2 regions of the Citrobacter braakii genome follow, and region 1 is predicted to be linked to the other one. Evidence: predicted binding sites of a transcription regulator. Region 1 holds the regulator's gene; the other holds the start of a gene.
The links. The regulator Fur, encoded in region 1, represses iron uptake genes when iron is present. The targets are predictions, from matches to a motif close to ATAATAATGAGAACNACTATCAA.

Region 1 (12,460 bases):
AGTGATCCTGAGCGGGCAAGGGTAATGATTTTGGTATTATAGGCATCCTCTTCGACGGGAACCTGCTTCACAATAATATCCGGATTCTCTTGCTGAAAGCGGTTGATGATCCCGGCAATGACGGTCTGGCGCTCCTGCTCAACGGCGGAGTGCATAAATTCGATGGTCACCTGCTGCGGTTTATCCTCACAGCCTGAAAGCAAAACGGCTGTTACCAGCGCCAGCATTGTTTTTGATATGTTCATTTTTAATCCCTTGTTGTCGTCCATTTCCGTTGATTAGCAACTGGCGCTGATATGGATAGCGTCCGTCGACAGCGCACCCGCACAAATCAGTAAACCGATCCCGCCATCCATCAAGGCTTCGTGTTCAGCGTCCTCCACGTGCAGCGTTTTACCGTCAACGGTCGCGGAGATAATCTGCCCGTTGACGCTAATATCGAACGACACAGGGCGCTCGTACACGTCGGACAACGCCGCTTCTGCCAGAACTTTGGTGCTGGTGTCGCGCACGCGGACGATCTGTAATTTCCCGTCGCGCAGGATGCGCGCGGCGTAATAGCGCCTCATCCCCTGCACCCGAAAAGCCAGACCGCCGTACTCCCCTGAATGCAGCGTAATGTCACTCTGAACGCGGTAGTTATCCCACTGCCGCGTTCCGTGAATAATCAATCCCTCGTCGTACTCTTTGGAGATGCGAAAGCTGGTGGGATAGTGGCGTGAAAAGAGATCCACGCCGTTTACCCAGGCCCGCCACCAGAAATTATTTTCCCCTGTGGGTTTACGCAGGGTCAGCTCAGGTGTGCCGTCCCAGCGCATACTGTCGATGAGCAGGCGACCGCGGGCAACGCGGGCATCTGTGCTGATTGTTACGCCAATCTCGCCGATCGGTTGGCCCTGGCAGTCCGGGAGATCCAACGCCAGCGTTAGCGATTCACCCGGGGCTATACTCTGCGCGTCGCCGTACTGGGGCGTCAGCTGATTGTTGTCATCATAAACCCGGTAGCAGAGCCGCACGTTTAACGCGGCGGTGTTATCCGGCGGGGCTATCAGTGTGGCCTGAAGACGCTGGCCTGGGTAGATAAGTGGGGTAGCCATTAAATCGTAGCTGCGCATTTCCACGATTTCAGGCGGGGTAAAGGTTTGCGTGGTCACGCTGGCATGAAGTCCGGGCGCAAGATGGCGATAGTGCAGACTCAACATCTGCCGCCCCAGGTGCGCCTCATTCTTAACCTCAACCGCGGCCGCATTTTCTTCATTAAGCCAGCGGAAACCCTGCACGCTGCCCGGTAGTGAGAAATGGTACTGCGCGCCGGATTTTTTGGCTTCAGGGCGCGGCAGACCGGCAATCTGGTGTCCCAGCCCGACCAGGTAATCGGTGATCCGCACGGCGTTGTTTATGGAGAACCCCCCGTCGGCTGAGGAGATCAGCATTCTGTCCGCCAGCGGCCCGCGCCAGTCCGGGCCTGCGTCAATACCCTGGAGTCCCAGTATAATGCCGGACAGACAGCCGACATTCCCCGCATTGCAGTCAGTGTCCCATCCTGACGTATTGACAATGCACTGGGCCTGCTGGAAGTCGTCCGGCGCGTAAAGGATCGCCATAATCATCAGCGCATGATTAGGAATGATGTGGCAATTGCTGGGATATTTGTGATAGCCATAGTTGTCGTCGATTCGCTGGCGGGTCGTCTGCCAGTCGTTATCTTCCCGTCGCCAGCGACGGATATCGCCAACCAGCTGGGCTATTTGCGACTCTGCCGGGATCACGGATAATCCGACGTCAATAAGCTGTTCGATCTCCTGGCAGATAAAGGCCTGTGATTCCATCGCCGCCCAGAGCATAGCGGCATACACCGCTTCACCGTCATGGCTCACGCTGGCGGCATTTTTGGCAAGTTCTGCCGCCAGACGGGGTTGTCCCGGTGCGACAAGCGCCCAGCTATCAATAAAGATTTGTGCGCCAATCTGTTCGGCAATCGTTTTCCCGTTGGTCGCAATGGCTCCGCTTAGCGGAGCCGGAATGCCTTTTTTGAGATTCAGCCAGGCGGTGTGTTCCGTCGAATTACCGTTGCCGCCCCACCAGAGAATGGTGCGCTTATCAATGATGTAATTAAGCCAGCAGTGCCCCATCTGTTCCGCGCTCAGATCCGGCGGCAGGGCATAATCTTCCAGTGCGCGGATAAAGGTAAAGGTTCCGGCGACATCATCGTCGGTGACAACCAGCGGACGGTTAAATTTTTCGTGGACGTAATACTGGATCGGCCCCAGCTCCTGCATAATTTTTTCGTAGGTCCACCCTTCGAAAGGGCGGCCAAGGTAGACGCCGATTAATTTCCCTAACACCCCTGCATAAACGCGCGACTCATAATCTGAAGGCAATTCCATCTGTTTGATCCTTGTGTGGTGTTTTATCAGCCGTTCAGGCGGATTCTCTTTTAACCAGGCCCCAGGGCATTTCTGTGGTGCTGCCCTGGAGCGGTGCGGTGATATCAGTTTGCGCCAGGAGGAGGGCGGCCGCTTTTTGCCCAAGCTGCTCCGGGTACTGGGCGATAGTGGTCAGGGAAGGGGTTACCAGCCCGGCGGCGGGAATATCATCGAACCCCATCACCGCAAGCTGCTCCGGGATAGTGATGCCTTTCTCCCTTGCGGCACGCATCACGCCGATAGCCATTAAATCGTTGGCGGCGAAAATCGCATCCGGGAGCGTACCGTCATTAATCAGCTGCATCGCGATCTGATAGCCGCTCTGTTCGTTAAAACCTGGCAGAATTTTGATGCGCGGAAGGCGGCCGGCCTGGGTCATCGCCTGGCGATATCCTTCCACTCTGGCAGGCTCAGGACCGCCAGCGCTGGCGATCATCGTGATATTTCGGTGCCCCTGTGCCAGCAGATATTCGACGGCGCTGCGCGCGGCAGCGGCGTTGTCGATATAAACATTATGCAGCGGTAGCGGGCCGTTTTTTTTCATTCTGGCTTCAATACGTGCAATCGGGATCCCTGCCTGAAGATACGGGGCAAAATCTTTCATCCCGACGTTAAAAAATGTCCCCACCACGGCGTCGACCCGCCCCTGCGCTGACCAGCGCAAAAAATGCAGCTCTCTTTCCCGTAATCCATCGGTGCTGGCCACGATCGCATCGTAGTGATACCTATCCGTCACCGACTGAACGCCACGGACGAGTGAGGCATAAAAAGGGTTGGCGATATCCGGCACGATGCAGGCGATCGACATGGTTTTATTGGTTTTCAGCGCTTGTGCAAAACGGTTCGGTATATATCCCAGCTGATTAGCCGCTTGCTCAACCCGGCTCACTGTCTCCTGTGGATAGGTGTGATTTCCTTTGGTGAGTACCACGGATACCACTGCCTGTGAAACGCCAGCCAGGGCCGCAACGTCTTTCTGCGTGATGCGTTTTGTCATTTATTTATCAACTTATACGTATAACCTGCATCTTTGAATAATGGGACACCCGGTAGCTGTCAATAAAAACCTTATAAATTGAGTGTATTTGTGTGGAAAATCCGAGGACGATCACATCAACGACGGAGATTGAATTCAGGAGTTCAAACGTTCTGTTTGCAGAGCGAATTAATGACGCTCGAGAATTAATTTGTTTTGCGAATGCAAAGACAATTATTAGGGGTGGAATTATATATATAATAATAAAATTGAAGATATCTATATGTATATAAAGTGTTTTTTCTTGTTTTTTTGACTTTTTTTACTCCCAAAGCAAAATGTAACAGAAAACAAGAAAATATGTGCGGTTGCTCATACTATTACATACTCGTTACAGAAAGAGATTGATAATTCGCGTCGCGAAAAATAGTCTATTCATTGTAGTCACTGAGGTTTTCTCAGCGCTACTTTTTTAATTTTTGTTTTTTCGCTGTCCGCTTTTGTCGGCAGCATTTTATACCCAATGGATTTCGAGTTGCATCAAGGCGGAGACGCAGCGCGTGCGCTGTCCCCGATGGGGCGAGGCCAAAGGCCGAGTAAAGCCAACACCGATGCAGCTTGAAAAACGAAGGGTTATACGTCAAAGAGGATTAACATATGCGTACGTTTAGTGGCAAACGTAGTACGCTGGCGCTGGCTATCGCCGGTATCACAGCAATGTCGGGTTTCGTTGTCGCTCCCCAGGTACACGCCGAAGGATTTATTGATGACTCAACCTTAACCGGCGGCATCTATTACTGGCAGCGTGAGCGTGACCGTAAAGATGTGACCGATCACGACAAATACAAAACCAACCTTTCTCACTCCACCTGGAACGCTAACCTCGACTTCCAGTCCGGTTATGCGGCTGATATGTTTGGTATTGATATCGCAGCATTTACCGCTATTGAAATGAACGAAAGTAGCGAAAGCGGCCATCCAAACGAAATTGCATTCTCGTCAAAAAATAAAGGCTATGATGAAGATTACTCCGGCGATAAGAGCGGAATTAGCCTTTATAAAGCAGCAGCCAAATTTAAATTCGGCCCAACCTGGGCGCGCGCTGGTTACATTCAACCAACCGGACAGACTCTGTTGGCTCCGCACTGGAGCTTTATGCCAGGTACCTATCAGGGTGCTGAAGCCGGAGCCAACTTCGACTATGGTGATGCTGGTGCACTGAGCTTCTCCTATATGTGGGCCAACGAATATAAAGCACCATGGCACACTGAAGTCGATAAATTCTATCAGGCTGATAAAAAGACCAGCGTAGATTATCTGCACTCAATCGGCGCGAAATATGACTTCAAAAATAACCTGTTGCTGGAAGCCGCATTTGGTCAGTCTGAAGGCTACGTCGATCAGTACTTCGCAAAAGCCAGCTATAAATTCGATTTAGGCGGTAACCCGTTTACCACCAGCTACCAGTTCTACGGCGCGCGCGACAAAGTTGATGATCGCACCGTGAACGACATTTATGACGGTACGGCCTGGCTGCAGGCGCTGACCTTTGGCTACAAAGTGGCGGAAGTGGTTGACCTGCGTCTGGAAGGGACCTGGGTTAAAGCGGACGGGCAGCAGGGGTACTTCCTGCAGCGTATGACCCCGACCTACGCCTCATCAAACGGTCGCCTGGATATCTGGTGGGATAACCGTTCCGACTTCAACGCCAACGGCGAAAAGGCTGTCTTCTTCGGCGCAATGTATGACCTGAAGAACTGGAATTTGCCGGGCTGGGCAGTGGGCGCGTCCTACGTTTACGCATGGGATGCCAAGCCATCAACCTGGCAGATCAATCCGGATGCGTACTACGACAAAAACCGGACTATCGAAGAATCTTCTTACAGCCTGGATGCGGTCTATACCCTGCAAGAGGGGCGTGCGAAGGGCACCATGTTTAAACTGCACTTCACCCAGTACGACAACCATTCAGACATTCCGAGCTGGGGCGGTGGTTACGGCAACATCTTCCAGGATGAGCGCGACGTGAAATTCATCGTTATTGCTCCGTTCACCATCTTCTAATGCCAACAGCGGCAGGCCGGGCGCCTGCCGCATCGTTGAGGAAAGTGCTATGAAAAAACTGATACTCATCGCTGTTATGGCATCCGGGCTGGTGGCTTGCGCGCAATCCCCGGCACCAAAAGAAGACAGCCGTCTGAAAGAAGCCTACAGCGCGTGCATTACTACCGCGCAAGGATCGCCGGAGAAAATCGAAGCCTGCCAAAGCGTGTTGAATGTGCTGAAGAAAGAAAAGCAGCATCAGCAGTTTGCCAATGAAGAAAGCGTACGCGTACTGGATTATCAGCAATGCATCCAGGCCACACGCACGGGTAATGGTCAGTCCGTTAATGCTGATTGCGACAAGGTCTGGCAGGAAATTCGTAGCAAGAATACTGCGCAGTAAATCGAAAAATGAAACAGACAACGGGCGGAGAGTTTTCCGCCCGTTTGCATTTCAGGGTTTATATTCCACCGGTTGATAACTCCGACTCAGCCGGACAAACAGCATTGCCGTGGCGGCGAGCCCGCAAAGTGCCGCACACATCAGCCACCACCCCGGTGAGCTTTTATCCCCGGTTAGCTGGACCAGCGCTGTGGAGATGACTGGCGTAAGGCCGCCAAAAATCGCCGTGGCAAGACTGAATGCCAGTGAAAAGCCCACCGTACGCACATAGACAGGCATCACCTCGGTGAGTGCGGCGACCATTGCCCCGTTGTACATACCAAAAAAGAACGAGAACCAAAGCAGGACCAGCGTCATGCGCGTGAAATCTGGCGCGGCGGTGAGCCAGTGCATAACCGGCCAGGTGGTGATCAGTGCAAGGATGGTAATCCCCATCAACACCGGACGACGACCAATTCGGTCAGAAATCGCCCCGCCAATCGGCAGCCAGATAAAATTAGAAATACCGACCAGCATGGTGACGATCAGGCTGTCGCGAGCGCTCAGGTGAAGTACAGCCCTACCGTAGGTCGGTGTGTAGACGGTAATAAAGTAGAACGTCGTTGTGGTCATCGCCACCAGCAGCGTACCCGCAGCGATGAGACGCCAGTTTTTGATGATGGTAGTAAAAATTTCCCTGGTGTCGGGACGGTGCGTACGTTGTAAAAAGGCGTCTGTTTCCTGAAGCGAGCGGCGGAGCACGAAGATCAAAGGAATAATCATGCAACCAATAAAGAATGGAATACGCCAGCCCCATTCAGAGATCTCATCGTGTCCCAGGGTGGCGTTCAGGCCGTAACCAATCAGAGCCGCCACCACAATGGCGACCTGTTGACTGGCGGACTGCCAGCTGGTGTAGAAGCCTTTATTGCCAGGGGTGGCGATTTCAGAAAGATAAACCGAGACGCCGCCCAGCTCCACCCCTGCAGAAAAGCCCTGTAATAATCGGCCGAGTAATACCAGGACAGGGGCCAGCAGACCAATACTGTGATAACCAGGTACCAGGGCAATCAGCAGGGTTCCGCAGCCCATAATCGCCAGCGTCACCATCAGTCCTTTACGGCGACCAATTCTGTCGATGTAAGCACCCAGCACTATTGCGCCAACAGGCCGCATTAAGAAACCTGAACCAAACACGGCGAAAGTTAACATTAGCCCGGCAAATTCACTCTCTGCAGGAAAGAAGGTCTTTGCGATATAGGTGGCGTAAAAACCGAACAGAAAAAAGTCAAACTGTTCGAGGAAATTACCGCTGGTTACCCGCAGTATTGCGCCGAAAGTTCCGGCGCGCGATGGTTGTTGTGTCATTGGGTTTGCTCCACTGTCTTATCATAATATTTATAGAGGTAAGAGTTTGCGGGTTAGTCGCCTGCGACCCCCGCCTGTTTGCCGCGCCGTTTCTCAATCGCCCACTTGAGTAAGGCTGCGCAGCGGTAAAATCCGTGGGCAAATTTTCCATAAGGAATGGTCAGAAAGAGCGCCATGACCACGCCGAGGTGAATGGCGAGCAAAATAGCCATCCAGGACGTGTCTCTTCCCGCCAGCAGCGCTAAACCGGTCAGACTGGTCAGGAGCAGCAGCAAAATAAAACCGCGATCCATCGGTTTTTGCCGTGCGTCGCCATGCAGCGGTGAGCGCTTAAAATTGAGCCATAGCAAGCCAGCCGGGCCGACAACCAGTCCAATGCCGCCCAACGTGCCTAGCATTACCGGAACGCTGAAGAACGGATAGGGCGCTTCTATACCTGCAAAGTAGTGATAGCCCGTTGCCACCACGGTGGCGGCAAAGCAGAGCATAAAACCGTAGAAGGTGAAGTGATGGAAACGGCGGCGCATCAGGGTGAAGGCATCATCTGCTTCGTTACAACCTTTGCCATGCCCACCATCGAGATACTTCAGCGTCAGCGCATTGTGTGAGGCTTCAGCAATTTCGGCGGAACGCGGTACACCCGGAGAGATTTTGCGCCAGAAGCGCAGAACGCCCGCCATCAGCAGACCTATCGCCAGAATAAATACCGAACCAAACATCCATGCGAGCAGGTTATGCGGGAAAATCTGATAAAAATCCCCGGCCAGCGGAGGATGGAATAACGAGCCCTTTAAACTCATGGCGAGGAGTAAAAACAGGATCAGACCGAAAACCAGTGCCAGCGTCACGGTGATGCCTGCGCGACGATAAAGCGCGCCAAAGGCGGCGGGTTGCGCGTAGTGCTGATAGGTTTCGAGCCGCACTTCCGCCATCGCCTTCGGTACGTTGATGGCAAATTCATGAGGTGGGGCATACTGACACGCGTGCAGGCAGGCGCCGCAGTTATGGCACAAGTTAGCCAGATAATTGATATCCGCTTTACCGAATTCCAGGCGCTGAGTCATTGCCGGGAACACGGCGCAAAAACCTTCACAATAGCGGCAGGCGTTACAGACCTGCATCACACGTTCAACTTCTGCTTCCGGCTCGGTGATAATTTGTGCTTCGATGATCAGTTTCTCAAGCTGCTTCATGACGTGCCTCCTTACGTGCTGCCAGCGCGGCTTCTTTTCCGGCAATGCGGCCAAAGGTTGTCCCGATCGACATGCCCACGCCAGCGGTGTAACCCTTGCCCAACACGTTGCCCGCCATCATCTCTCCGGCGACGAACAGGTTGCGGCTTGGCTGCCCGGCAAAGTGTACGGCAGCGCGTTCGTTCACTTTTAACCCAAGATAGGTGAAGGTGATTCCTGGCCGCAGGGCATAGCCGTAGTAAGGTGGCTGGTCCAGCGGTCGCGCCCAGTGTGTTTTCGCGGGGGTTAACTTCTTCGTCGCGCAGTTGTCCAGGATGGTATGGTCGAACTGACCTGGCTGGCAGGCGTTGTTGTACGCCGTCACGGTGTGGGTAAAGCGTTCGGTATCCAGCCCCAACTGATGCGCCAACTCCGCCAGCGTATTCGCCTGTGCGCCGGGGAATACCGGTGGCATAAAGTGGCCGATGGCTTTACTGTCGATAATGGAATAGCCAATCTGCCCTGGCTGTTGGGCGACCAGGCGTCCCCAGATGGCGTAGCGTTTGGGCCAGAAATCTTCGCCTTCATCATAAAAACGTTCTGCGTCACGGTTGACTACTATGCCGAGTGAAACGCAGTCCACGCGGGTGCAAATCCCGCCGTCATATAATGGCGCTCTGGCATCAATGGCTACGCAGTGTGACTGGGAGGGTTCGCCGATGATGTCCGCCCCGGCATCCATCATAAATTTAAGCAGTACGCCCTGATTAAAGCGCGTGCCGCGAATCAGGAAGTTATCCGCAGGCCACTCGCCGCGGGCGTTCTCTCCCCAGGCTTCGCGCAGCCATTCGCGGTTTGACTCAAATCCGCCAGCGGCAAGCACGCAGGACTTAGCGGTTATGCGCTCTTCGCCTGCCAGCGCTGCCACAAACTCACCATTATGCAGTTCAAGCGCCTGCACTGGTGTGTTATAGCGGATTTGCACGCCTAACTTTTCTGCGCTGCGATAATAGGCATTCACGAGGGCTTTCCCGCCCCCCATAAAAAAGGCGTTGGTTCGCGCTACGTGTAAAGCACCGGAGAGAGGAGGTTGAAAATTAACGCCGTGTTGGCGCATCCAGTCGCGGCATTGTGAAGAGGTGCGGATCACCAGACGCGCCAGGGCTTCGTTAGTATTTCCCTCGGTGACGCGCCGCAAATCCTGCCAGAACTCCTCTTCAGGATAGCTTTCCACCAGCACATCCTGCGGCGCGTCATGCATACAGCGCAGATTACGTGTGTGTTGAGAATTTCCCCCGCGCCATTCCCGTGGAGCCGCTTCGAGCAGGAGTACCGAAGCTCCTTGCTCCCGGGCGGTTAGGGCAGCACATAACGCGGCATTGCCACCGCCAATCACCAGAACATCAACCATCGTATACTCCATTACCATTTAACTAATTGTTAAATTTGTAATTGAAATGTATACGTGCAGCTTGTGCGGGCGCTATGACGAAGTGCTAAAGAGGGCTTTAGTTATTGTAAAGGATGGCGCCTGGCCAGCTTCCTGCTTCCACCAGTTGATGCATCACTTTCGTTAGCACCACGCGGGCGGCGAGGCCCGCGGGGGTGAGCTCATCATCAGAAAGGCTGACCAGAAAGTTGGGGCGACTCAGTATTGGATTATGGACGCCGATCACTCTTAGCGTCTCTTTATCGAGATGGGAAATCGCCGCGCCGGGCTGGAGAGTAGCGCCGATTCCACTGCGAACGGCGCGCATTAGCAGCGCCAGACCATCAATTTCTGTGGAGATCTCAATGCGCAGTGCGTGTTCCTGACAAATTGCTTCCAGCCTGCCGCGCAGACCGTGGCCTGGGCTGGGCATTATCAATGGGATACTTGCCAACTGGGCTGGCGCAATATTTTCATCGGCAATATCGGCCAGTAAGGCATGAGTCCCAATCAAAAACAGGCGCTCTTCGAGAATCGGTCTGGCGCTCCAGCGCAGGAGCTTTTCTTTTTGAAATACCACGGCCAGATCAATCTGGCGGGTATTAATCATCCGTTCCAGGTTGCCAGAGAGGCTTTCCACCACATGCAGGCGGACATCACTATAGCTTTCCCGCATGGCGTTAATAAAAGGCATGCCGAGAACGGAAGCGGTACTGGGGGCCATACCGACGCTGACGTGCCCGGAAAGCCGGGACTCTCGCGCGGCGAGGATTGCATCGTCTGCGTGGCGGAGCGCCAGCTGCGCCTGGGAGTAAAAAGCCAGTCCGGCGCTGGTGGGCGTAACGCCACGCGAGGTGCGCTGCAGCAGGCGAATAGCGAGTTCGTTTTCCAGGCGGGACATTTGCTGGCTGAGTGCCGAAACCCCAATATTGAGATCGAGCGCCGCGCTACCCATGCTGCCGGTTTCTACAATGCGAACAAAATAGCGTAGCTGGCGAAGTTCCATTTCGACTCTCCGGGAAGGGACTATAGATTTTACATTAAAGCAACACAGGAGTGGAGGGAAGGGGAAAAGGGGTGATAACGCCCATAAAAAAAGCCAACCGAATGGTTGGCTTTTCAGAAAGCATCACATTATTTACCGTCGTGAGCATGCTCATCTTCGCGGCAATCGCCTTCGGCGCAGTGACCGTAAAGATAGAGGCTATGGTTGGTTAAACGAATACCATGTTTAGCCGCAATCTCACGCTGGCGCGCCTCGATGGAATCATCGCTGAACTCGACCACTTTGCCGCAGTCGAGGCAGATGAGGTGATCGTGATGATGCTGTTGAGTCAGTTCGAAGACGGATTTACCACCTTCAAAATTATGGCGGGTCACGATACCGGCATCATCAAACTGGTTCAGCACGCGATACACGGTCGCCAGACCAATTTCTTCACCCATATCGATCAGACGTTTGTATAAGTCTTCCGCACTGACGTGATGGTTATCCGGTTCCTGAAGAACTTCCAGAATTTTTAAACGAGGAAGCGTTACTTTCAGGCCAGCCTTCTTTAATGCGGTATTGTTGTCAGTCATGCGGAATCTGTCCTGTAGCTAAACGATTCACTTCATTAACAGAAGTGACAGAAATTGCACTTGAGATAATGCGATTCATTATAGAACTGCCATGGCTAAATGAAAACTGCAAGTCTCTGGCATATATTGTTAATCAAAACGTGGTATCGCCGACAAACACACTGTGCAATACCCGATTGGCATCCGGGCATTGTACAGGGTCAGACGAAAAAGTTACAAATTTGTAGCAATTATTTTGATTGGTTTTATCTATTGATGTGGCGCAGATGGAAATCTGCGCCACACAAAATCAGGCATTGATGATTTCGTCGAGGTGCAGCTCCTCAGAGATCTGCTTAACCCATTTTTCTACGCGTTCGGCGGTCAATTCAGGCTGGCGATCTTCATCAATGGCCAGACCCACAAAGTGGTCGTCGTCCGCCAGGCCTTTGGACGCTTCAAAGTGATAACCCGCCGTTGGCCAGTGACCAACGATGGTTGCGCCGCGTGGTTCGATGATGTCGCGAATTGTACCCAACGCATCGCAGAAATATTCTGCGTAATCTTCCTGGTCGCCGCAGCCGAACAATGCAACCAGTTTGCCGTTAAAATCAATGTCTTCGAGGGTAGGGAAGAAATCGTCCCAGTCACACTGCGCTTCACCGTAGTACCAGGTTGGAATGCCGAGCAGCAAAATGTCATACCCTTCGAGGTCTTCTTTGCTGCTTTTTGCAATGTCATGTACATCGGCAACGTCTTTACCAAGCTGTTTTTGAATCATTTTTGCGATGTTTTCGGTGTTACCGGTGTCGCTGCCGAAAAAGATGCCAGTGATTGCCATGAGTAAAATAACCTCTTGAAACTTATTGAAATGGTGGTGGCGCATTGCCCACGGATAAGGGCAATCATAGCAGAACAGTCAGGCATGCGGAAACAGCAAACACGCAGGACTGCACTCTGTGCTACACGATTTATGATTTAGAGCAGAAATTCAGACTAAGCCTGACCGCGCAATGCGCTGAGTTGGTTCATCAGCATCTCTTCGATGAGTTCACTGCGACTCATGTTGCGCGCCTCGGCCAGCTCGTTCAGAGCGTCAACAGC
Region 2 (12,460 bases), 1.3 Mb from region 1:
TGAAAGAAGGTCGTGGCCGTTCTGATTCCGGCGGCAGCTTCCTGATGAGCAAACAGCTCGATAACTGGTATTTCGAGTTAAATACCCTGCTGGAAGATGGTACCTCGCTTTATCAGGATAGCAGCTATCATGGTCGTGAAATGGAGCAGGAGAAAAACGTGGCTTATCTGCGCCCGGTCGTCGCCTGGACGCCGGTGGATGCGCTGACGATTTCTGCGGCCATGGAATCGAACGTTATCAATAACGCCTATGGATATACCGATGCTCAGGGCAACTTTGTCGATCAGTCCGATCGTACCGGTTACGGTATGACGATGACCTGGAACGGTCTGAAAGCCGATCCGGAAAATGGCCTGGTGTTTAACCTGAACACCGCTTATCTCGATGCGGATAACGAAAAAGATTTTACGGCGGCGGCCAACGCTCTGTGGAAGCGCTTTGAACTGGGCTATATCTATGCTCATAACAAGATCGACGAATTTAACGGTCTGATCGATCACGATGATAATGACTGGTTCTACAATGAGGGCACTTACGATATTCATACCATTCACGCGTCTTATTTAATTCCGAATGTGATGGATATGCAGAACTTTAATATTTATCTCGGCGCTTATTATTCGATGATTAACAGCGATAACAGCAATCCGGAGAATTATACCGACGACGACGACCGTTACGGCGCGCGTCTCCGTTTCAAATACTTCTTCTGATTTTCCGTTCTCAGGCGCCTGGATTCAGGCGCTTTTTTCTTAGAGCCTGGTCATCAGGCTTTTATTTTCCCACCCAGTTATTTTTGATTTTGAACTTGTCGGCGCGGTTGTAGCTACACGAGTAGTTAAATGCAGTCCCGTCTTCCAGTTTGGTGACGCCGGAGACTTTCAGCATCGGTATGCCTGAGCAGGTGCCGGGTTGTGGGGAAAAGGCGTGGATGACAAAACGAACGCAATGCTGCTGACGGGAGAAAAAGGTTTCCTCCCCCGTCAGGGGAGGAAACAGAGCGGTTAAGGCAGATAAAATACTTCTTTTAGCTCAGCGCTGACCGGGCTGTTGTCCGGATTGGCGGGCATGACATCACGCATATGCTTCCACCAACGCTGGCAAACATCGGTGCTGGCAACGGCGTTCCAGCGCTCTTCTGACTCAATCTCGACGGTGGCGAACAGCAGGTTGCGTTCCTGGTCGAGATAAATCGCGTAGTGATGGGCACCGTGCTCTTTCAGCACCGCTTCCAGTTCTGGCCAGATGGGATTGTGCCGACGTTGATACTCAACGTGCGCGTCGGCATTCACCTGCATCACAAAGGCCTTGCGGATCATAACGCCTCCAGATACAGCTCGCGGACCTCATCGCGGCTGGCGGTGCGTGGGTTACACGGCGCACATGGATCGGCGAGGGCTTTATCCAGCCAGCCTTCAATATCCTCTTTCGTCACGCCAAGGGAACTAAAACCAGCCGGAATACCTACACGCTTGCTCAGGGCACGAATCGCGGTGATGGCCTCCATGCTTGCCGCTTCGTCGCTCATCCCGCGGGTGTCCACTCCCATCGCCTGCGCCACTCGGGCAAAACGCGCCACGGCGTTAGGGCGGTTAAAGTTTTCGATGATCGGCAGCAGGATGGCATTGCAGACGCCGTGCGGCAGATTATGGGTCGCGCCTGGCTGGTGTGCCAGCGCATGCACCAGACCCAGACCAGCACTGTTGAATGCCATACCCGCCAGATACTGACCAAACGCCATTTGCTCACGGGCCTCGAGGTTATGACCATCGTCGACCGCTTTCGGCAGCCACAGGTTGATCAGGCGAATCGCTTCCAGGGCGTTGGCGTCGGTGAGCGGATGCGCGCCAACGGAAACATAGGCTTCCACCGCGTGAGTCAGGGCGTCCATGCCGGTTGCGGCGGTAACGGAGGCTGGGATTTCCAGCATCACGCTGGCGTCATCCACGGCGATATCCGGGATGATGTTCGGGTCGATGATCACCTCTTTGACCTTGCGGGCAGAGTCGATAATGACCGCGTTGCTGGTCATCTCTGCTGCTGTACCAGCAGTGGTATTGATGGCAACCAGCGGCACGCCCGCATTTTTCACTTTGCCTACGCCGGAGTAAGCGGTAGAAGGGCCTGGGTTGGCGGTCAGGATCTTCACCGCTTTGGCGGTATCGATCGGGCTGCCTCCGCCGAAGGCGATAATATAGTCACATTCTGCCCCCTGATATGCCGTAAAACCTTTCTGTACCAGCTCTTCTGTCGGATTCGGGAACACCTCATCAAACAGGTGGTAAGACATTTGATGTTCATCCAGTGCGGCAAACAGGCTATCCAGCAGGCCCAGCTTCACCAACTGACCATCGGTGACGATCAGCGCTTTGCCCCATTGTTTATTCGCCACGAGATTCACCATATCGGCAATCGCGCCGGCGCCATGCAGGCTAATTTTTGGCAGTGCCAACATAAAGCTCATCACTATTCTCCTAAAAAAAAATCCCTGGTGCCCGATGGCATTACGCTTATCGGGCCGACGGTGAAACGTGCATCGTCATGTAGGCCGGATAAAGCGAAGCCGCATCCGGCGTTGAGTTGGCAGGTATCAGTACAGCTCTACGGCGCTTGCCAGCGGAGTCACGCCAAAGCGTTTAGCCAGTGCTACCAGCTCTTCACGTGTGATGGTCTGCTTCATACCGCCCATCGAATAGATTTTGACTAAAACTTCGGCGGATTTTTCTGCGGTATCTATCAAGCCAAATGCTTCGTCGAGGGAGGGACCGCTGCCGAACACGCCGTGGAACGGCCACAGTACCAGCGAGTGTTTCTGCATTTCCTCGGCGGTTGCCTGACCGATTTCATCCGTACCCGGCACCATCCACGGCAGAATGCCGACGCCATCCGGGAACACCACCAGACATTCGGTGCTGCCTTCCCACAGTTTGCGGGTAATCAACGGGGTGTTGTTTTCCAGCACGTAGGTCAGGGCGATCAGGTTGGTAGCATGGCAGTGCATGATCACGCGGTCTTTGCCGTTCGTCGCTTTAATACGCTCGCAATGGGAGAGGAAGTGAGCCGGCAACTCGGAGGTTGGCACCGCTTCGTGGGTCAGGCCCCAAAGGATGTGGTAGCCCGCGCCGTCGCTGTCTACTTTCACCACGCCCAAATTTGCCGCGGGATCGAGCTGAACGTTACGGAAAAATTTACCGGAACCGGTGACGATAAACGGCGTGTTTGCCAGCAAAGGCATTGGCTGACTTAGCGCGATATAGCGCGGTTTTTCGTGGAAATCGGCGCTAAATGGCGCAATGTCAGCCTCATCCAGACGCAGCGTCAGATTGCCGCCGTTACGTTCGTCCCAGCCTTTCAGCCACGCGTCGGAAGTGGCTTTGATCATCCCCTGGACGAACCAGGAATTAGTCATGTTTTGCATATTCGGTGATCCTGTTGATTGCCCGATCGTTATCGGGTCTTACGTAGGCCGGATAAGTGAAGATCCATCCGGCAATCGTCTTTCATTCATTGCCGGATAGCGACGTGGGGCGTCTTATCCGGCCTGTAAGCCTGGTGTCACGGTTAGCTACGTTTGCTCAAAATCTCTTTCTCATAGGCGCGCACGCTGTCCAGCCACTGGCTTCCCGCTGGCGTGTCGTGACGCTGGCAATACATCTCCCAGACGGCCTGCCACGGCAGCGATTTTTGCTCTTCCAGCAGGGCCAGACGAGCGGTGTAGTCGCCGCTGGCTTCCAGCTGACGCAGTTGTTCGGTCGGTTCTAACAGCGCGCGCAGCAGGGCTTTTTTCATATTGCGAGTGCCGATAACCCACGCGGCGATGCGGTTAATAGAGGCGTCGAAGAAGTCGAGGCCGATGTGTACGCGGTCGAACAGGTTGTGGCGGACGATCTCGCTGGCAATCGCCTGCGTTTCGTCATCCAGCAGCACCACGTGATCGCTGTCCCAGCGCACCGGACGGCTGACGTGCAGCAGCAGACGCGGTACGTACAGCATGGCGGCGGAGATTTTGTCGGAAATCACTTCAGTCGGATGGAAGTGACCCGCATCCAGGCACAGCGCGGTTTGACGGCTGGTGGCGTAACCCATATAGAACTCGTTGGAGCCCACGGTGTAGCTTTCGGCGCCGATGCCAAACAGCTTGCTCTCGACGGCGTCGATATGGTGCGCCGGGTCGAGTTTTTCGCTGATCACTTCATCCAGTGCTTCAAGCAGACGTTGGCGTGGTGCTAACCGGTCAACGGTAATGTCTTTCATGCCATCCGGGATCCAGATATTCATCACCGATGGCGTACCCAACTGCTCGCCAAAATACGCTGAGACGCGACGGCTGGCTTTGCAGTGGTCAATCCAAAACTGGCGAATGGTGTCATCGGCGTGGGCCAGCGTGAAGCCGTCGGCGCTCAGCGGGTGAGAGAAGCAGGAGGGGTTGAAATCCAGCCCTAACTGGTTTGCTTTCGCCCACTCAACCCAGTTTTTAAAATGTTCAGGTTTGATTTGGTCGCGGGCAACCGGCGTATCGGACTCCAGATAGATCGCGTGCAAATTCAGACGTTTTGGACCCGGGATCAGGCTCAGTGCCTGCTCCAGATCGGCGCGCAGTTCGGTGGCGTTACGCGCTTTGCCCGGATAGTTGCCGGTAGCCTGAATACCGCCTGTGAGCGAGCCTTCCGGATTCTCGAAACCGGCGACATCATCGCCCTGCCAGCAGTGCATGGAGACCGGCAGACGATCGAGCTGGCGTAAGGCCGCCTCGACATCAATGCCTACCGCGGCGAAACGCAGTTTTGCCAGTTCCCAGGCTTGTTCAAGTTGAGTGGTCATGCGCAAAGCTCCTTTGTCTGTCGTAGTGATGGAAACTGCGCCTGGTAGCGGGCAATTTCACTTTCAGGATTTGGAATGAAGGTGGTCAGGTCGTAGTTGGCACGCACCACCTGACGGAAATCATCGACGTTGTTGAGCTCGTCCAGCGTCATCAACTGGATGCCAATATTGCCGAGCGTGGAGGCCTCAATCGGCCCGGACATCACGCGAATACCGCAGGCATCCGCGCACAGCTGGTTCAGTAGGGCGTTCTGGCAGCCGCCGCCAACGATGTGCAGTTGGCTAAATGCTGCACCACGCAGTTGTGCCAGTTCTTGCAGAATGTCAGCGTATAGCAATGCCAGGCTGTCGAAGATACAGCGCGCCAGTTCGGCGTTTTGCTGGGGAACGGGTTGACCCGATTCACGACAGGCCGCCTGAATTTCCGCGCTCATATCGTCGGGGTTGATAAAGCGATCGTCGTTCGGGTTAATCAGGAATTGGCAGGCCGGCAGCGCTTGCGTTTGGGCAATAAGCGTTTGCAGGTCGGTAATCTGGCGCTCTTTTAAAACGCGCTGGAGCAGCCACAGTCCCATGATGTTTTTCAGTACGCGGTAGCGCCCTTCCGCGCCCCCTTCGTTGGTGATGTTCGCCGCCAGCGCCGCATCGTTGGTATACGGCGTTCTGCTCTCAAAGCCCATCAGCGACCAGGTACCGGAAGAGAGATACGCACTATTTTTATCGGCCAGCGGTGAAGCGATGACCGCGCTGGCGGTGTCGTGACTGGCGACGGCCACAACCGGAATTTGGTTTTTCTGCGGGCAAATCCAGTGACCAATGACGTTCCCCGGATGCGTCGGGCGACCAAACCAGGCTTTGTCTGCCCCGGTCCACGCCAGCAGCGTGTCATCCCAGTCGTCGGTGTTGATATTGACTAACTGGGTGGTGGTGGCGTTGGTGTATTCCCAGTTCAATTTGCCGGTCAGGCGAAAGCTGAAGTAGTCGGGGATCAGCAGGGCATGTGCCACCTGCGCAAGCAGTTCTGGCTGCTGTTCAACCAGCGCACGTAGCTGATACAAGGTGTTAAACGGCAGAAACTGAATGCCGCTACGGCGGTAGATTTCACCTTTACCTGGCTGCGCCATCGCCTGTGACATAATGCCGGTCGTGCGGCTGTCACGGTAAGAGACCGGCAGACCAACACGTTGGCCGGCGTTATCGATCAATACGTAATCCACGCCCCAGGTATCAATGCCAATGCTGTCTATCCGAATGCCTTCATCACAGACTTTTTTCAGGCCAAGGCGAATGTCGTTTTCCAGGCTGTCGATGTCCCAGGTGTCAAAACCGTCCGTTTTTTGCAGACAGTTAACGAAGCGGTGGATTTCACGCAGCGTCAGTGTGCGGTGTTTACTGTCGTAACGAGCGAGCATTACGCGCCCACTGGATGCGCCGAGATCGACAGCGACACAATGGCGAAAAGTCATGGCGAGGTCCTTCTGAGTTTTATTGCACTCAGTCTAAGAACCCCGAATAAAGCGTACCTTCTTGACAGTGACAGCCCCAATTAGCGGCTGGCAACATGGCAAAGGTGAACGTGATGTTGTTCACAGTTTCCACTAATAGCGCGGATTTTGGCGGATGTGACGCCTTCCGCATTTCCCGATCTTTCCCGCCATTTCTTAAAGAATTAACCGTGTTTACGCACTTTGGCGTCAAAAAATTAAGGTGAGGGTAGGAACCCTTAATTACTATTCAGCCATATTCGTTAATCAGGGGGAGCCGTCATGACCGTACTGCATTGCGTGGATTTTTTTCCGACAGGTAAAGCGCCAGTGGCTATTGAACCGCGGCTTCCTCAGCCCGCGTTTCCTGAACATCATCATGATTTTCATGAAATTGTGGTGGTCGAACATGGAACGGGGATCCATGTGTTCAACGGACAGCCTTACACCATCAGCGGTGGTACGGTGTGTTTCGTCCGCGATCATGACAGGCATTTATATGAACATACTGACAATCTGTGTCTGACCAATGTGTTGTATCGCTCTCCGGATGCGTTTCAATTTCTGGCCGGGCTGAATCAGCTTTTGCCTCAGGAACAAAATGGGCAGTATCCCTCCCACTGGCGCGTAAACCAGGGCGTACTGCAGCAGGTTCGTCACCTGGTGGGGCAGATGGAGACGCTCGGCGAGGAGATGGATACGCCCACGGCGGCAAATCGCGAGATCCTGTTTATGCAGTTGCTGGTACTGCTGCGTAAAAGCAGCCTGATGGAAGCGGCGACCGATAACGATGCGCGGCTTAACCTTTTGATGGCATGGCTGGAGGATAACTTTGCCGAAGAGGTGTGTTGGGAGGCGCTGGCCGAGAAGTTTTCGCTCTCTTTACGCACTCTGCATCGCCAGCTTAAACAGCAAACAGGATTGACGCCGCAGCGCTACCTTAACCGTCTGCGACTGATTAAAGCCAGGCATCTGCTCCGCCACAGTGATGACAGCGTGACTGATATCGCTTATCTCTGCGGTTTCGGTGACAGTAACCACTTTTCGACGCTTTTTCGCCGTGAGTTCGAGTGGTCGCCACGCGATATTCGTCAGGGGCGTGACCTTATAGCGGGAAGCAGCCTTCAGTAACGCGAAAGCTATCAACGTTTTTTACCGTCCGTTTGCTGATAATCATACCCTTTCATGCCGGATAAGCGCAGCGCATCCGGCAAGCGTACAGGTTGAGGTGATGTGATGGCGAATCATCTGGTTCTTTTGAAATCAGACTTTTTTGCGCATGAGCAGCAGGCTGTCGCCGTGGCCGATCGTTATCCGCAGGATGTCTTTGCTGAGCATACCCACGAGTTTTGCGAGCTGGTTCTGGTCTGGCGCGGCAATGGTCTGCATGTCCTTTACGATCGTCCGTACCGGATAACCCGCGGCGATCTGTTTTACATTCGCGCCGAAGATAAACACTCCTACACCTCCGTTAACGACCTTGTGTTGCAAAATATCATCTACTGCCCGGAGCGGTTAACGCTGAATGTTGACTGGCAAGGGGCGATCCCCGGATTTGACGGTACGCCAAGGCAGCCGCACTGGCGACTTGGCAGCGTTGGCATGACCCAGGCCAGACAGGTTATAAGCCAGCTTGAGCATGAAAGTAATCAGCGCGATGCGCAGGCCTTTACCATGGCTGAGCTGCTGTTTGGTCAACTGGTAACTCACCTTAAACGTCATCGTTATGCCACGGATACGCTCCCGGCGACGTCAAGTGAAACGCTGCTGGATAAACTGATCACCGCGTTAGCCGGTAGCCATGAGCATGCGTTCGAACTGGATACGTTTTGCGAGCGTGAACGGTGCAGCGAACGCGTTTTGCGCCAGCAGTTCCGTAGCCAGACCGGGATGACTATCAACCAGTATCAGCGCCAGGTGCGGGTGTGCCATGCACAGTATCTGCTCAAGCATAGTCGGTTGATGATTAGTGAGATTTCCATGCGCTGCGGCTTTGAGGATAGTAACTACTTTTCGGTGGTATTCACGCGCGAAACCGGGATGACGCCGAGCCAGTGGCGTCATCTCAGTACCCAACATGATTAGCTGGCCATTCCCAGACCAACAATGTTTGCTGCGACAATGATCACTACGCAGCCAAGACTTAGCACGCTGACCGGACGTCTCCCTGCATTGCTCCACTCTTTCATGATCAGGCCCACGATACCGCCGCACAGGACGTAGAAGCTCATGTGCAGCATCCAGCTCATGTAGTCATACTGTGCTGGAATTTTGGCATGGCCCCAGGCGTAAAAGAAGAACTGGAGATACCACATCAGGCCAGCAAGCGCAGAAAACAGGATATTGCTGATAATCAGCGGTTTTGCTAAAGAGAAATCGGCCTTTACTGACAGGTTTTTCATTTTTGCCAGACGAATGAAGCAGTATCCCAGATTGATCACCGCACCACCGCCCATGATGACTACGTAGCTTGGCAGGGCGACATACAGCGGATCGATACCGAGTGTTGCAGCGGCTTCGTGCATTGGTTTAGCCGCATCCATGGCAAAGGACATCCCCGCGGAGAAAAAGCCGCACATCACCGCCAGTATCAGACCTTTTTTCAGATTGAACTCTTCGGCCTTGATGCCCATCTTGCGCTCTTTTAACTGTCCGGCGCGGGTGACAATCGCCACTCCGATCAGGGCGACCAGCACGCCGAGCAGGGTCATACGTCCGCCTGGTGTGCCAATGAGCACGTCAAATTTACCGGCAATGATTGGCGTCATTAAGGTACCAACAATTAGCGTAATGCCGATAGCGATCCCGATCCCCATCGACATACCGAGATAGCGCATAGTCAGGCCATAGTTGATATTACCAATCCCCCACATGGCACCGAATAAAAATACCGGCAGCAGGGTGGACGCACTGAATGAACTGTAATAGGCCCAGAAGTCCGGCAGAAGGATCGCGCTGACGAGCCAGGGAAGGATCAGCCATGAAACAAAACCACCTATAGACCACATGGTTTCCCAGGACCAGTGTTGTACCTTTTTAAAAGGGGCATAGAAACAAGCGGCACTAGCGGCACCGATTAGATGCCATATTATCCCCATCGTAATTGCGTTACCCATTCTGTTTCCTTTTGAATTATCGATTTGGCAGGATGAAAACACCCGTTTTGATGTTCAAAAGTCTAAAGAGTGAGCAATAGATTAACCTTCAGCATGCTGCCGTGTGATCAGTAATGCTGGCAAAATTCAGGGGATGAAAGGGATATTGATCACAAATGCGGCCCCGCCCCTCTTTTTTGAGAAGGGCGGAAATATAGAGGATTAGCAAATTCTTACTGCCTGAATACCCAGTAGCCAGGCGAGTTTTTCCAGTGCCTCGCCATGGTGCCCCAGGCCAATGCTGCAATGATGAGCTGGGCCGCCCATGCACCATTGTGTGGTGAACTCGCGAGCTGATAACGGGAAGCGATAGCGGCTATTGGTGTTGCCAATATCCAGGACTTCACCTGGCACAGCTTCACCTTCGGCATACTGTAAACGCACCCCGTTTTCGGCATCTTCAATTACCGAAAGAAAGGTCACCGGACCTGATTTTACGGTCATCTGGATAGATACACCTTTACCGGGTTTACCATGATAAACCGGCAGCGGCACCAGACTCACCGGACCATCCGCCATCAGCGGGTGTGCCGGACCGTCATGTCCCCACAAAACAGCATCATCATTAAATTCAATGCCATATGGTTCTGAGAATGAACCGCCAGCCCCCAGAAGTTGCTGAATTTTCATCGCCAGCACATTTTTGATTTCATATTCTCCCGCTACGGGAATACCACGGTGGGTAAGCAGCGTGTTGCCGAGAATGATTGAGGTGATGATGTTCTCGTAAGCGTTGCCGTTACGGCCTTCATAGTAATAGGCTAGTGCACCGAGTTTATTCTGGGCAATTAGTTTATCCATGGCGCAGGCAGTGGTGAGTGCGCGGTTGAGCTCTGCAGGTTCGCATGCCGCATCCAACTGAAGTACACGGTGCATTTCCTGTCGTTTGGCGTTGAGGTCTGCCTCGCTGACCTGCTCGCGATATTCCGCCAACTCACACATTTCCAGTGGCTTAAAGCGTACGCCCATTTTGGCGGACAAGTTCGTCATATTGCTGTAAACGTCTACCATGCCGTCATAATAGTGCCCGAGGACGCCGACCTGACAATTTGCCAGCATTTGACGAGCGTTAAGTGCCTGTAGCCACTGCGCCGTTTGTTGCCAGACATACTCATCGCCCTGTAATGCGCCAACAATCAACTGAAAGCGGATATTCGCACGGTTAAACACGTTTGCCAGTTCGGGGGCGCTGCAGGCCTGACAGTGCGCCAGCCACTCTCCAGTACGGCCTCCCCGATCGGGAATTTGACGGATTGTTGAATAAGGCAGCCCTGGCTCTGGCTGCAGGGCCAGAATAATGACCGGTTTATTGATACTCTGCACAAGCGGTAGCACCGTTGAGCTGAGCGCATAGGTGCTGATGTAAAGACAGACAGCATCGATCGGCTGTTGCTGCAACCGTCTGATAAGGGCATCGGCTTTATCGACGTTATCAATCAGGCCGCCATTAATCACGCTGGCTTGTTGCGCCGTCAGGCGCTCATCAATTGATTGCAGATAGCCCTGAAGACGTGACTCCAGGCCTGTAAACTGGGGCCAGTATGTGTCGAGGCCGATACCAAAAAGGGCGATGTTGACAGACATAGCAATATTTCCTTGTGAGATAATTTTCAGACTATGTCGTGCTTTATCTCCCATGTCCTTCATGTCGCTGCCTATTTTCTACTCAGATTGGCAAGATCAGCCTGATTTTCCCAGTGATGCTCACACTTTTACCTCATAATAGCCATGTAAAAAGTACGGCATTGATAATCATTTTCAATATCATTTAATTAACTATAATGACCCAACTGCTTACGCGGCGTTAACACTGGCCGCCCGACAATACTGGAGATGATTATGAGTTATACACTGCCATCCCTGCCGTACGCTTATGATGCCCTTGAACCGCACTTCGATAAGCAGACGATGGAAATCCACCATACCAAACACCACCAGGCTTACGTAAACAACGCTAACGCTGCGCTGGAAAGCTTGCCTGAATTCGCGAGCCTGCCTGTTGAAGAGCTGATCACCAAACTGGATCAACTGCCAGCAGACAAGAAAACCGTACTGCGTAACAACGCGGGCGGCCACGCTAACCACAGCCTGTTCTGGAAAGGTCTGAAAACCGGTACTACGCTGCAGGGCGACCTGAAAGCGGCTATCGAACGTGACTTCGGCTCCGTGGACAACTTCAAAGCTGAATTTGAAAAAGCTGCGGCAACCCGTTTTGGTTCCGGCTGGGCGTGGCTGGTTCTGAAAGGTGACAAACTGGCTGTTGTTTCCACTGCTAACCAGGATTCCCCGCTGATGGGTGAAGCTATCTCTGGCGCTTCCGGCTTCCCGATCGTGGGCCTGGATGTTTGGGAACACGCTTACTACCTGAAATTCCAGAACCGCCGCCCGGACTACATCAAAGAGTTCTGGAACGTGGTGAACTGGGACGAAGCTGCCGCGCGTTTCGCAGCGAAAAAATAAGTTCTACGCTTTAGTAAGCCCCTGCAAGCGATGCTTGTGGGGGTTTTTTTGTGATCAAAATCAATATAAAAACAATGATCCACTTAAATTGAAACAAGGTTTTATTATGCGAGTGGGATCACTTTTATAGTCTCTATGAATGTCTATCTTCGTTTCATCAAGACGGGCGCATCTCATAAGCAAGATGCAATCGCCCATAAAAATTGCCCCATTTTTATGTCTACAGGTGATGGAAATGCAGATCAAACGAACGATAGAGAAAATCCCAGGCGGCATGATGCTGGTGCCGCTTTTTCTGGGTGCGTTGTGTCACACCTTTTCCCCCGGCGCCGGGAAATACTTCGGCTCCTTTACCAACGGTATGATCACCGGTACGGTGCCTATTCTGGCGGTCTGGTTCTTTTGTATGGGGGCGTCGATCAAGCTAAGCGCTACCGGTACCGTACTGCGTAAATCAGGCACGCTGGTCATAACCAAGATCCTGGTAGCGTGGGTGGTCGCGGCGATTGCTTCACGTATTCTGCCGGAACATGGTGTAGA

Region 2: a site for Fur is predicted at 11,206-11,228, ahead of sodA (superoxide dismutase [Mn]). Genes of this name have one in related genera too.

The regions. Positions count from the first base shown of each region.
Region 1 covers NZ_CP045771.1:4,419,623-4,432,082, reverse strand. The annotation lists gene GFC06_RS20960 (ABC transporter substrate-binding protein) at 1-245, opposite strand, end outside; gene GFC06_RS20955 (ADP-ribosylglycohydrolase family protein) at 279-2,387, opposite strand; gene GFC06_RS20950 (LacI family DNA-binding transcriptional regulator) at 2,422-3,423, opposite strand; gene chiP (chitoporin ChiP) at 4,060-5,466, shown strand; gene chiQ (ChiQ/YbfN family lipoprotein) at 5,516-5,848, shown strand; gene tcuC (MFS transporter) at 5,900-7,195, opposite strand; gene tcuB (tricarballylate utilization 4Fe-4S protein TcuB) at 7,249-8,388, opposite strand; gene tcuA (FAD-dependent tricarballylate dehydrogenase TcuA) at 8,375-9,778, opposite strand; gene tcuR (tricarballylate utilization LysR family transcriptional regulator TcuR) at 9,876-10,802, opposite strand; gene fur (ferric iron uptake transcriptional regulator) at 10,931-11,377, opposite strand; gene GFC06_RS20910 (ryhB-regulated fur leader peptide) at 11,370-11,456, opposite strand; gene fldA (flavodoxin FldA) at 11,667-12,197, opposite strand; gene ybfE (LexA regulated protein) at 12,353-12,460, opposite strand, start outside.
Region 2 covers NZ_CP045771.1:790,177-802,636, reverse strand. The annotation lists gene GFC06_RS03645 (carbohydrate porin) at 1-713, shown strand, start outside; gene rhaM (L-rhamnose mutarotase) at 1,005-1,319, opposite strand; gene fucO (lactaldehyde reductase) at 1,316-2,464, opposite strand; gene rhaD (rhamnulose-1-phosphate aldolase) at 2,591-3,418, opposite strand; gene rhaA (L-rhamnose isomerase) at 3,562-4,821, opposite strand; gene rhaB (rhamnulokinase) at 4,818-6,287, opposite strand; gene rhaS (HTH-type transcriptional activator RhaS) at 6,588-7,436, shown strand; gene rhaR (HTH-type transcriptional activator RhaR) at 7,542-8,390, shown strand; gene rhaT (L-rhamnose/proton symporter RhaT) at 8,387-9,421, opposite strand; gene GFC06_RS03600 (L-fucose/L-arabinose isomerase family protein) at 9,623-11,044, opposite strand; gene sodA (superoxide dismutase [Mn]) at 11,300-11,920, shown strand; gene kdgT (2-keto-3-deoxygluconate transporter) at 12,156-12,460, shown strand, end outside.